Regions from separate parts of the Thalassobacillus sp. B23F22_16 genome, predicted to be linked through region 1. Evidence: riboswitches for the same ligand, from Rfam matches in the RefSeq annotation. Region 1 holds a riboswitch; each other region holds the start of a gene.

Region 1 (4,240 bases):
GATTTTTCTAGCACCTCAGAGTCGACGTCCTCATTGGTCGGATGAAGGATAGATCCAGATACAAGCGGTCCGTCTTCTCCTTTCGTCACCTGTGTACCTTGGTGATGGAAGTCAATCATATAGTCTGGCATATACTTTGCAAGTACATTCTCATGCAGGGCTTTTGTTTCCGGCTGCTCACGGTCAACGTGATCCCGGTTAAGATCTACTCCATTTGCGTTATAACGCGTATGTGTCCCTGAGACATAGTCGTCCAGTGAGAAGTTTACATCGCCTTCTGCTCCATCGACATTGAGACGAGGAGCAATCAATACATTTACATTATCTAAGATTTGTTGAACTTCATTGCTGTCTGTGCTTAAGTATTGAACCATTTTCAAAGCAGCTTCCGTTGTCAATGTTTCGTTTCCATGCTGCTGTGTCAAAAATAAGATTGTCGGATTATCTTCATTTTCCCCAAACTTAGCAAGGTATAAATCACGATCTTTTACAGACTGTCCATATACTTCTAACGTCAAGTTTTCGGACTTTTGATCGACCCTTTCAAGGAGTTTGACCATTTCACTATACGAATGCAAACGCTCGTTCTTGATCGTTTCATTACCATTGTAATTCGGGCCGTTCGCACTTACAGAGTCTACTGTACCAAAAGCAAGACCTGAACTTAACAACACACCAGATAAAGCGATATTTAATGCTTTTCTTTTCATAACCATGCATCCTTTCGTCATTTTATTCGGGTTCTCTTTGAGCTTTCTAGACAGTTTTAGAGGAATCCTGTCAAAAAAACGCAACTCAGGAAAAACGCCCTAACAGAAGGATACATACGTCCTATGCTTATTCTTCATCTATTCCAAAAGTTTCATTCGCTGGTTCAAACCTTATTGCGAGATACAAAAAAACAGACCTTTTTTTGAGGTCTGTTTCATTACTTGTTGCTGTTTTCATAATTGTGTTCGTTCTGAACGTCTCCATTTTTCTTATGAATGACAGCTTTGGTGCCTTTATTTTCAGCAATTTCTTTTGCACGATCAATCGCTTCATCTTTGTTGTCAAACACCTGGTCAGGCTTTTTGGCTCCTTTAGCCTGGACTGCCCAACCGTCATCATGGGCGACAACATGTTCTCCACGGTCCAATAATTCCGGCCGGTTGTCATATTGTTTATCTTCCCGTTCCTTCAATTCCTTATCATCGACATCTTTCATTTCATTTATTTCTTTTTGTGATGCATTGTCGTACCATTCTTTCGCCTGACTTGTAGCGATTGGGATTGCACGGTTTTCATCATAGCCTTCATCTAACATAGCATTTGCTATATCAATCGCTTTATTCCTGACGGCGCTATTTAAATTCTTCAGAGAGCTTGGATAATCATTCTTATCCCAAGGCATTACGTCACCTCCTGAATCGTTTGTTTAATATGTTCCGCATAAATGAACATATTAAACATCTTCTGCCTGTTTTAGGCAGGTATAGGTTGCCCAGTCAATATAAATACTAGCTATGTACCACAAAAAAAGGAGTGTTTCTAATGGGAATTTTAACAGGCGATCCTAAAGAACAGCCTCTCCATTATGGGGAAGTGTTCGGAATGTGGTCCTATTTAGCCGTGGCTAAAGGAAATTACACACGTTACCAGACGTTTATGAACCATACAGGAGATAAAGAATTGATGAAGTTGCTTGAAGAGTTAATTGAGGGAATCAAGCATGAATCAGAAAGTATTGAAGAGATTCTGAAAACGAACGGGATAGCATTACCTCCTTCCGCTCCAGAAAGATCCAATGCTACGTTAGAGGATATCCCGGTTGGCGCACGTTTCAACGATCCGGAAATCAGCGCGCAGGTTTCCGCAGATTTATCACTGGGAATGGTTGCCTGCAGCCAGGTCATCGGACAGTGTACGCGTGAAGACGTTGCGATGATGTTCGGGCAGTTCCATATGAACAAAACCCAGGCTGCCGCTAAAGCGCTTCGTCTGAATAAAGAGAAGGGCTGGCTGGTAACACCTCCCCTGCATACAAAAGTACCTGAACCAGTTTAACCCCTGGACCAGACCATCAATACATGGTCTGGTTTTTTCTTTTAAAATATAGCTATGTTAAAAGTCATGTTAAAATTTTATTGGCAATGGGAAAGTTTTTATGAAAAAGTGATTGCATCATTAGCAAAATTCCTGTATGTTGGTAATTAACTCATTTCAATTGAATATTCACAATTCTTATGAAGAGAAGCTGAGGGAACTGGACCGATGAAGCTTCAGCAACCTGCCATTATGGTGAGGTGCTACATCCAGCAAATGGTATGATCCATTTGAAAAATAAGAAGAAGTGGCTAATTGACGGTAAAATCAGCTCTTCTTCTGAAGGGCTGATTTTTTATTTTACAATAAAGGAGACGGAATGATGGGCACTTATCACCTTGATACAACACTCGCACAAACAGGAAACCGAAGTGAAACAGCAACAGGAGCAGTTAATCCTCCTGTGTATTTCTCTACAGCATATCGGCATGAAGGGATCGGAAAATCAAGCGGGTATGATTATTCGCGAACAGGCAATCCGACGCGTGATTTGTTGGAGCAGACAATCGCTGATCTGGAATCCGGCGCAGGAGGTGTGGCTTTTAGTTCAGGAATGGCTGCCATCCAGGCTACTTTTTCGATTTTTGAACCGGGGGATGAGTTCATTGTAACGAAGGATGTTTATGGTGGCTCCTATCGTATTTTCGAAACTCATTTCAAAAAGTTCGGCCTCAACTTTCACTATTTGAATAGCTCTGACCCAGCAGATTTTGAACAGGTCATTACAAATAGAACGAAAGGACTGTTCATTGAATCTCCAACAAACCCTTTGATGAAACAAATCGATATCACGGCACTGGCTAAGGTTGCTGAAAAGAACAAAATTTTATTAATCGTGGATAATACATTCTACACGCCATACCTCCAGCGTCCGCTTGAGCAGGGAGCGGATATCGTTCTCCATAGCGGGACTAAATATTTGGGCGGACATAATGATGTACTTGCCGGATTAGTAGTAGCTCGTGATGGCAAGCTTTTAGAAGAACTTCGCTTGGAACAAAATTCATCAGGAGCGGTATTATCTCCGTTTGACAGCTGGTTATTGATGCGAGGGATGAAGACGTTAGGGTTGAGAATGCGACAGCATGAAGAAAATGCCAAACAGCTGGTCAAGTTCCTGGAACAAAGTCCTTTTATTGCTGACGTTTTATATCCTAGCAAAGGCGGTATGGTTTCCTTTCGTGTTCAGGATGAAACAGCCGTCCCACATCTACTCGAACAACTGAAACTGATTACATTTGCAGAGAGCCTGGGAGGAACAGAAACGTTCATCACCTATCCAGCTACCCAGACGCATTATGATATACCAGAAGAGATTCGCAGCAGCTATGGAGTTTGTAACAGGCTCCTTCGCATGTCCGTAGGAATCGAAAATGTTGAGGATTTAACTCAGGATCTACAGCAGGCATTAGAAAACTCGCACCAGCATGTCTGATTTTTCCCCTTGGAAATGCCCCCTTACCCTAAGAGCGTAAGGGGGCTATTTTCACCAGATAAATAAAGCGAGAGTAGTGGATACCATCAGCCCAATGATGACAGGGAAGAAGTTTTTGCGAACAAGTTCCATAACAGAAACCCCGCAAAAACCAGCTACAGCTACCAGCGATGACCAGGCGATCAAAGTTCCGCCGCCAACCCAAATGGATCCCATCTGTCCAATAGCTGCCAGGGTAGCAGGATCAATATTCCCTGAAGCAAGTGCACCAGATAATGCCCCTGTCAATGGCAGACCGGAAAAACCAGACCCATCCAAACCAGTGATCATACCGATAATCAGAATACCAAAGGCAGACAGCACCATATTTTCCGGGATTACATTTTGACCTGCCTGCACGAGATCGAACAAAAATGCTGGACTGGCCTCTTCTCCCAGTGACAGAATGCTTCCGGCGAAATCTCCACTTCCCAGGAAGAAAAAGCCGGCAATCGGGATGACAGGTCCCATCGCTTTAAAAGCAAATACAAAACCTTCTGTAATGTGCTCGGAAATACGATCCAGTGCCTTCCCTTTTCCAAAAGCAAGCGTCGCAAAAGATAATAATAATACAGCAACACCGCCGATGAACGCCGCTCCGTCTCCTCCTTCAAAACCACCCATTCTTCCACTGCTGAATTTCGTGTATGCCATATATAACATAACCAGCAGCATGGAAAG
Region 2 (4,240 bases), on a different contig from region 1:
TTCGTCCGATTTTCTTCAAGTCTTCTGCATTATCGCGATGGTCGACACGCATGATGTCCTGCTCAATAATCGGCCCTTCATCCAGATCATTAGTGACATAATGGGAGGTGGCACCGATCAGTTTTACCCCTCGCTCATAGGCACGGCCATAAGGATTCGCTCCAATGAATGCTGGCAGGAACGAATGGTGGATATTGATGATCTGGGATGGATAAGCAGCTACGAAGTCAGGAGTCAGGATTTGCATATAACGGGCCAGGACGATTTGATCGATATTGTAATCTTCCAGCAGCTCGAGTTGCTTCTTCTCTGCTTCCTTACGGATATCTTTATTGGCTGGAATATGATGAAACGGGATACCGAATGATTCTACCAAGTCCCTGGCATCCTCATGGTTGCTGACAACAACCGCAATATCGGTTACTAAGTCACCGCTCTGCCATTCCCATAACAGTTCACGCAGGCAATGCAATTGTTTGGATACAAAAATTGCGGTTCTCTTCAGCTGATAAACAAATTTCATATCCCACTGCATGTTAAAGTTTTCAGCTACCGCTTGAAATTTGCTCTTCATCTCTTCTTCTTTTCCCTGCAGTCCAGGACAATCAAATTCAATCCGTAAGAAAAATGTTCCTTCATAGGCATCCGTTGTATACTGGCTGGACTCCATGATATTGGCTCCATTTTGGAAAAGGAAATTAGAAACGGCTGCTACGATCCCAGGCTGGTCGGGGCAGCAAATCAGCAGTCGTCCTTTATCTTTAGTTGCTTCTTGAAATTTTCGTAGATGTTGGTGTGTTGTTTCAGCCATAATAATCTCCTTTACATGTATTACTAATAGTTTAGTCTTTATCTTATCGCTCTATCCTATAACAAAATAGGTGCTGACAGCAAATCAAAATCCCCTCGCCTCTGGAGGGGATTGAATTCTGCATTATTTTAAAGAGGGCAGCCTGAATTTTATTTGCTACTTCCCTGATATATTTGCGAGGTTATAATTATATTAGCGCTTTGCCCTGTAAATTATTGTGCCTGTGAATGATTTTCGTCATCATTATCAGATTGATTAAACAATAGGTTATCATCGATACCGGCTTTACTGAAGTTTTCGCCGAAATACTTGGCCATGCTGGCATGGGCCTGTGCTTTGATCGACGCATCGATGTGGGAAACAACACTGTATATGGCATAGATGATAGCAAGGCTGTCATCCGCAAAACCCACGACCGGAATGAAGTCAGGAATGACATCGGCTGGGAATATCAGGTAACCAAGTGCACCCGCAATCGTAAGCTTGTCTTTCTTCGGAGTGTTTGGGCTCTTGAATGTGTAATACAAAAGGAAGCTGTAGTAAGCGATCTTAGAACCGAGCAATAATGCATAGCGGCCCATCTTGGCAAAAAACTTACGCTCGGAAAAATATTTACGCCCGGTTTCCACTGCTTTGCCGGGATTGAAGTTCTTTAGTTTTTTATTATAATTCTTTTCTTCACTCATCATCTAATTCTCCTTTTCGATAGAAGTGCTTCTCTTATTTTACCTTCCCCGATTACACCGTTGTCAATCATTCTCTTCTACTAGAAAATTCGAAAAATTCACTTCTTACCCTTGTAAAATTCACCGCTTTAGTGTAAGTTAGTGAGAACCAATTAAATACTTACTCGATGATTTCTTATCTAGAGAGGCAGAGGGACTGGCCCGTCGAAGCCTCAGCAACCACTGGTATGACCAGAAAGGTGCTAATTCCAGCAAGTTGTGTGATGCAGCTTGGAAGATAAGGAGAGGAACTTATTCATTCAAAAGTCTTCTTCTTATGGGAAGGCTTTTTTTATATTTACCTATGATTTTTCAACGAGGAGGAATTGTACATGACCGATCATTCGTATTCTTTTCAAACACGCGTTCTTCACGGTAATCATAAGTTCGACCCGACCACAGGTGCGGTGAGCGTGCCGATTCAGCAGGCGTCAACTTTTCATCAAGCAGACTTTGATAATCCAGGAAAATATGACTACAGCCGCTCCGGCAACCCGACAAGAGAAGCCCTGGAAGAGGAAATCGCCAGACTGGAAGGCGGCGATAAAGGGCTTGCTTTCGCATCCGGTATGGCTGCCATTTCCACCTCGTTCATGATGTTGTCAAAAAACGATCACGTAGTCATTACGGAAGATGTCTACGGTGGGACATTCCGACTGGTCCACGAGGTCCTGCACCGGTTCGGAATCGAGCATACTTTCGTCGATATGACGGATTTGCATGCGGTAGCGACAGCCATTCAGCCGAATACCAAAATCGTCTACATCGAAACACCAGCTAATCCGCTCTTAAACATAACCGACATCAGTGCTGTCGCTAAACTAGCAAAAGCGCACGGCTGCTACACATTCGTGGATAATACATTCATGACTCCAGCCCTGCAGCGGCCATTGGAACTGGGCGCCGACCTGGTCCTGCACAGTGCTACTAAATTCATTGCAGGTCATAGTGATGTTGTGGCTGGCCTTGCCGTTACAAACCATCCGGAGATTGCCGAACAGCTCCCGTATTTACAGAATGCTTTTGGATCGATTCTTGGTCCGCATGACTCCTGGCTCGTTTTACGTGGACTGAAGACACTGGACTGCCGGTTGAAACAGTCGACTGAATCAGCCATCAAAATCACACAGTATCTAGCCGAGCATCCATTGGTGGAAGAAGTATATCACCCAAGCCTAACCACTCATCCTGGTTTTTCGACCCACAACTATCAGGCAGACGGTCCCGGTGCTGTCCTTTCGTTTCGGTTGAAAGATGCAGCTGCTGTCCGTGAATTCTCTAAACATGTGGAAATTCCCGTATTTGCAGTGAGCCTGGGAGCTGTCGAGTCGATTCTTTCATACCCGGCGAAGATGTCACATGCTTCCATGCCTGAACAGGAAAGGCTGAAACGCGGTATTACCGATGGTCTGCTCCGTCTATCTGTCGGCCTGGAAAAAGCCGAAGATATCATAAAAGACTTTGACCAGGCATTGCAACAAACCACCAAGCAAGAAGTCGAACTAGGAGGATAACGAATGAAATTAGATCAAGCACTACAGGAAAAGACATTAATCGGAGACGGCGCGATGGGGACCCTGCTCTATTCTTACGGGGTGGATCGCTGTTTTGAAGAACTGAACCTGTCCCATGCGAAAGAAGTACGAAATGTGCATAAAGCCTATGTTCGTGCCGGTGCTGATGTTATTCAGACCAATACGTACGGAGCCAATTATATTAAATTATCCCGCTACGGGCTGGAAGATCACGTAAAAGCGATCAATACTGCAGCCGTACACCTGGCAAAGGAAGCCGCCGGTAAAGATGCCTATGTCGTAGGCACCATCGGAGGCATTCGGGATATTCAAAAAGAAATACCAACAATGGACGAATTGAAACGCAGTTTCCGCGAGCAGCTATATTGCCTGCTGATGGAAGATATAGACGGATTGATTTTTGAAACCTTCTATGACCTGGAAGAACTGACAACCGTTTTAGAGATTGCCCGGCAGGAAACTGATCTTCCATTAATTGCGGAAGTATCGATGCATGAACCCGGCGTTATGCAAAATGGTACACCGCTTGCAGATGCGCTTCACCTTTTGGAACAAAAAGGTGCTGATGTTGTCGGCGTCAACTGCCGTCTTGGTCCTTATCATATGATTCAAGCACTCGAAGATGTTCCACTACCGGAAAAAGCAGTGCTTTCTGCATATCCGAATGCCAGTCTGCCAGATTACGAGGATGGAAGATTAATTTATCCCAATGACCCAAATTATTTTCAAAAAAGCGCGCTGGACTTATACCGGCAGGGAGCACGTCTGATCGGCGGTTGCTGCGGGACTACTCCCGAGCATATTGCTGCGGTCGCTAAAGAAGTAAAAGGCAGAAAGCCGATTACCGAGAAAGTAGTATCTATTAAACAGCCACCTGTGCCTAAGCAGGTAGATGACAGTAATCGTGAGGAACACCTTCATGAAATCGCAAAGAAACAGCGTTCCATCATTGTCGAACTGGACCCTCCGAAAAAACTGAATACAGAAAAATATCTGCGCGGGGCAAAGGCTTTAAGAGATGCTGGAGTCGATTCGGTAACACTAGCAGACAACTCTCTCGCCTCTCCCCGAATCAGCAATACAGCGATGGCAACAATCATCAAGCAGGAATATGAGATCAATCCGCTTGTCCATATCGCCTGTCGTGATCGGAATTTGATCGGGCTGCA
Region 3 (4,240 bases), on a different contig from region 1:
CCGTGCAATCAAGAAAATGTAACGCATCGATTGGAACAGATTATCTCCAGGCATGAATGTGTACTCCTTAAATAACTTCAATTGCTTCTCGACATCCTCTTTCAGTCCATTCCTGGCCTGTAAATCATCCAGATGAGCGAGTAGATGACTGTATACTTGTTGAAATACACGCCGTTTTTCTTCCTGCATGACTTGATCTGTATAGATCTCCTGTAATTTTTCGTAAGCCACTGCCTTTGTCCACAAAGTTGACCTTCCTCCCCTTCGCTATAGTACTGACTACATTCATTTTAACATTATTTTCCGCTAAAAGAAGGACTATCCTCCAGGTGTTTCTTCCACTTATCTTAATATCGTTTCATGGTTTCCAACAAGATATTAGAGTAACGCTTATTCCTCTTTCATTAGGTTTGCTGCTTCTTGTTTAACCGCCTTCCATAATATAGGACTGTCTTTTGTATGATGTTCAAGCAGCTCCGGTAAATGCGGAGTTAATTTGTTCCATACAATGGGATTGGCGGCTATTGTATTAATAAATGCTTTTTCTTTTTCAGACCAGGAACGTACAGATTGTATGTACTCAATCGTCAATTGATAGGAGGGTATCAATTGCTTGTCCCGCTGCTGATGGAATCGCTCCATCGATTGTTTCCAATCTGCTCCCTTACTGTATTGGTCAATCGCTTCCGCAAGTAGAAAAGATTGCAGGAAAGCATCATTGATACCAAGACCAGTGCTCGGATCTTTGCTATGTGCTGCGTCCCCAATCAAGGCCCAGCCTTTTCCATAAGGCTTTCGAAAAAAGTTCTCCACTCCGGCACCGCCTGTTATTCTTCCTTGAAGCTTCGCTTGCTTCAACCGTATATCCATGCGGTAAAACTGGCCATAATAATGTTCAAACATTTGTTGAGGATTTCTGGTAAAATCTTTAAATTCCCCCTGATGAATTTCTAATCCGAGACAATCCCTCCCTGGCTCCATCGGAAACAAAAAGCCAATCCTGCCATCCTGGAGAAAAATTTCGGTGGCAGGCTCTTCCAATGGGTGTACACCTTCATAATATCCATAAAAAACCGGTCTAAGAGCAGGTAAATCGTTATACTTTTCCGCTTGAACCCATTGGGCTACTCGGGAACGCATCCCGTCTGCTCCCACGACAAGATCCCCGTAAATCTCACTTCGTTCGCCATTGTTATGTACAATTTCCACTCCAAAAACCCGGTCTGAGCCCCAGACTAGTCCGTCCACTCGTGTTTTTTCCATCACTTCTACGTGAGGGTATTCAAGCGCATGCTTAAGTAATGTATAATCCAGAAAATCCCTCCTCGGAGCCATCGTATATGACTGGCGGGGTCCTTCCATCAAGCTGTCTCCAATATATGTCCGCATCCTTGTAATTTTTCTCAGTCCACCTTTTTCAACCGCCTCCAGCACACCTAATTGTTTTAAATAATTCAGGTGTGAAAGGTGGTGCGTAGACAACACATCACTGGGAAATGCTGCTTTATCAATCAGCAGTACCTTTTTACCTTGCCGGCCTAATAAAATTCCGAGGCTCGCCCCTGCAGCTCTTGCCCCCACAATGATGACGTCATAATCTGCTCGCTTCATGTAATCCCGCCTTTACTGATTTTCTCTTACTTAAGGTTAGCCGAAATACACGAAACCCGCCAAGAAAAAAACTGATTATTTTCAAGTTACTAAGAAATGAAAACAAAAGCGCCCTAAATAAAACAAGCCCAGAGCCAAATAGTGACTCTGAGCTTGTTTGCATTTATGAAGTAACTCGATTGTTAAAAGGTCCTTTCTTCGATCACTTCTTTATTTTCATCCTGGATCGATACTTTGCTTGGTTTATTTTCTTTTGCCAGCTCTTCCGCTTTTTCAATGGCTACTGATTTTTCATCATATAGATCTGTCGGAGCTATATCCTCAATTTTTACAAACCAGCCTGTTACATCTTTGTTAGGTTCTACGCTATATTTTTTCATGTCATCCACTCCTCTATCTTTTGTTCTTGGTACTCCTGTTCCCACTAACCTGTACAGCAAAACATCGCCCGCTCTATAAATTACCATTAAGCCTTTCCTGGTCGAAAAGTCGAAGACTTGATTTCGAAATGTTGTATGAGTAGAAGGGGCGTTGGGGAAGGATTCGCTTTCCAGCTCCATCACCTAGACACTCGCGACATAAGCAGTCCATCAACGGGAAGAAAAATCACTTCCCTTTTGATGTTCTGCTTATGCGTGTCGTGTCTCCCAAGGTGATTACGCATTAATTTCTTTCCGCGGGGAAGACGGCAAGCATCCTCGAGCTAAAGCTCTGTGGGGTCTTGCCAGCCTATCCTTTCCCAATGTTAAATCAGCACTAAGATTTAATAGAGAATCTTTCTTAAAAATAAAAAATTGTTTGACTTTAAATTTGTAATCATCTAGAATACGTAGCAAGCATAAATATTGCAACAACCAATCGAATCTCTTATCGAGAGCGGCGGAGGGACTAGGCCCGACGATGCCCGGCAACCATCAAGCATTGCTTGAAAAGGTGCTAATTCCTACAGATCTGTGGATCTGAAAGATAAGAGGAGGACCGTATATACGCCCTCTTCTTAGGAAGAGGGCTTTTTGTTTTCCCTTCGAAATCTTTCCCCCACTGTTTCTGCGTGGAATACCTTTACATCCAAATCGATTATTTACAATTTTCAAGGAGGAATATTAATGAGTCTACCATTCAATCAATACAACCCGGAAACATTATTATTACACGGAGGACAGGAAGTCGACCCTTCGACCGGCTCCCGTGCCGTTCCAATCTATCAAACTACTTCCTATGTATTCCGTGATACGGAGCACGCTAAAAACCTGTTTGGTCTTGCTGAGCCAGGAAACATTTATTCCCGAATCATGAACCCGACTGTCGATGCTTTCGAGCAACGAATCGCTTTGCTGGAAGATGGTGCTGCTGCAGTAGCTACTTCTTCCGGAATGGCTGCGATCACGTTGGCCATTCTTAATATCGCTTCTGCCGGTGATGAAATTGTTGCGTCCACCAACTTGTATGGTGGGACGTATAATTTATTCACTCATACTTTGCCGCGCTATGGCATTACAGTTAATTTCGTCGACAGTACTGACCCGGAAAATATCAAAAAAGCTATTACGCCAAATACGAAGGCTGTTTTTTCTGAAATCATTGGCAACCCGAGTTTGAATGTATTGGACATTGAAGCAGTGGCAGATGTCGCTCATGAAAATGGTATCCCACTCATTATCGACAACACGTTTGCTACTCCATATATTTGCAAACCGATATCATGGGGAGCAGATATCGTCGTTCACTCGGCTACTAAATGGATTGGGGGTCATGGTACCACCATCGGCGGCGTAGTGGTAGACAGTGGCCGGTTCGATTGGACGAACGGCAAGTTCCCAGGCTTCACGGAACCTGATGAAAGTTACAACGGACTTCGTTATGCCTATGATGTCGGCCCATTGGCTTTCGCCATCAAACTGCGTGTACAGCTGCTTAGGGATATCGGTGCTTGCCTAAGCCCACAAAACGCATTCCTGTTACTGCAAGGTCTGGAAACCCTCCACCTTCGCATCAAGCAGCACACACAAAACGCGCGTGAAGTAGCACAACATCTAGTGGAACATGATGGAGTCGAATGGGTGAACTATCCTGGTCTTGAAAGCCACCCTACCCACCACCTGGCCAAAAAGTACTTGAACCATGGTGCAGGTTCTATTGTTGTATTTGGTATCAGGGGTGGACGAGAAGCCGGTCGGAAAATGATTGATAACATCAACTTGTGGTCACATGTTGCCAATGTCGGCGATGCCAAGTCATTGATCATCCACCCTGCTTCTACGACACACCAGCAGCTAAGCGCCCAGGACCTTGAGAAAACGGGTGTTACTGAAGAATTGATCCGTTTATCCATTGGTCTGGAATCTACCACCGACCTGCTTGCCGAACTGGATCAGGCAATTGAATTAGCAACAGGAGCGGAAACACCTGCTCCCAAGAATGCAAAAGATACTGTCCAATCTGTTCTCGGTTCCTCGCTGGATCGCGAAAATGGAGATTTGAGAAGACGTGTGATTGTCACGACAGGAGAACTTTCTGAAACGGGTAAATCAGAAATCAAGAAATTGGAACGTCTAGGCTTCCAAGTGAAAGATATATCAGAAAAAGACGAGCTGCTCGATACTAAAGTTGATATTGTTTACAGTGAGTC

Evidence for each region. Region 1 has a riboswitch for S-adenosylmethionine ahead of ACGTNI_RS05980 (methionine biosynthesis PLP-dependent protein). Riboswitches for the same ligand answer to the same signal wherever they lie in the genome.
Region 2: another riboswitch for S-adenosylmethionine. It lies ahead of metC (cystathionine beta-lyase); the one in region 1 lies ahead of ACGTNI_RS05980 (methionine biosynthesis PLP-dependent protein).
Region 3: another riboswitch for S-adenosylmethionine. It lies ahead of ACGTNI_RS10570 (O-acetylhomoserine aminocarboxypropyltransferase/cysteine synthase family protein); the one in region 1 lies ahead of ACGTNI_RS05980 (methionine biosynthesis PLP-dependent protein).

What each region holds. Positions count from the first base shown of each region.
Region 1 is NZ_JBIEKD010000005.1:55,332-59,571, reverse strand. Features, by position in the region: gene ACGTNI_RS05995 (M14 family metallopeptidase) at 1-710, opposite strand, end outside; gene ACGTNI_RS05990 (DUF2188 domain-containing protein) at 929-1,393, opposite strand; gene ACGTNI_RS05985 (DUF3231 family protein) at 1,534-2,046, shown strand; SAM riboswitch class I at 2,221-2,329, shown strand; gene ACGTNI_RS05980 (methionine biosynthesis PLP-dependent protein) at 2,408-3,520, shown strand; gene ACGTNI_RS05975 (hypothetical protein) at 3,572-4,240, opposite strand, start outside.
Region 2 is NZ_JBIEKD010000015.1:68,514-72,753, forward strand. Features, by position in the region: gene purU (formyltetrahydrofolate deformylase) at 1-811, opposite strand, end outside; gene ACGTNI_RS12915 (YkvA family protein) at 1,024-1,497, opposite strand; SAM riboswitch class I at 1,670-1,781, shown strand; gene metC (cystathionine beta-lyase) at 1,869-3,050, shown strand; gene ACGTNI_RS12925 (bifunctional homocysteine S-methyltransferase/methylenetetrahydrofolate reductase) at 3,054-4,240, shown strand, end outside.
Region 3 is NZ_JBIEKD010000011.1:87,063-91,302, reverse strand. Features, by position in the region: gene ACGTNI_RS10585 (hypothetical protein) at 1-246, opposite strand, end outside; gene ACGTNI_RS10580 (NAD(P)/FAD-dependent oxidoreductase) at 391-1,611, opposite strand; gene ACGTNI_RS10575 (DUF2188 domain-containing protein) at 1,794-1,991, opposite strand; SAM riboswitch class I at 2,476-2,584, shown strand; gene ACGTNI_RS10570 (O-acetylhomoserine aminocarboxypropyltransferase/cysteine synthase family protein) at 2,718-4,240, shown strand, end outside.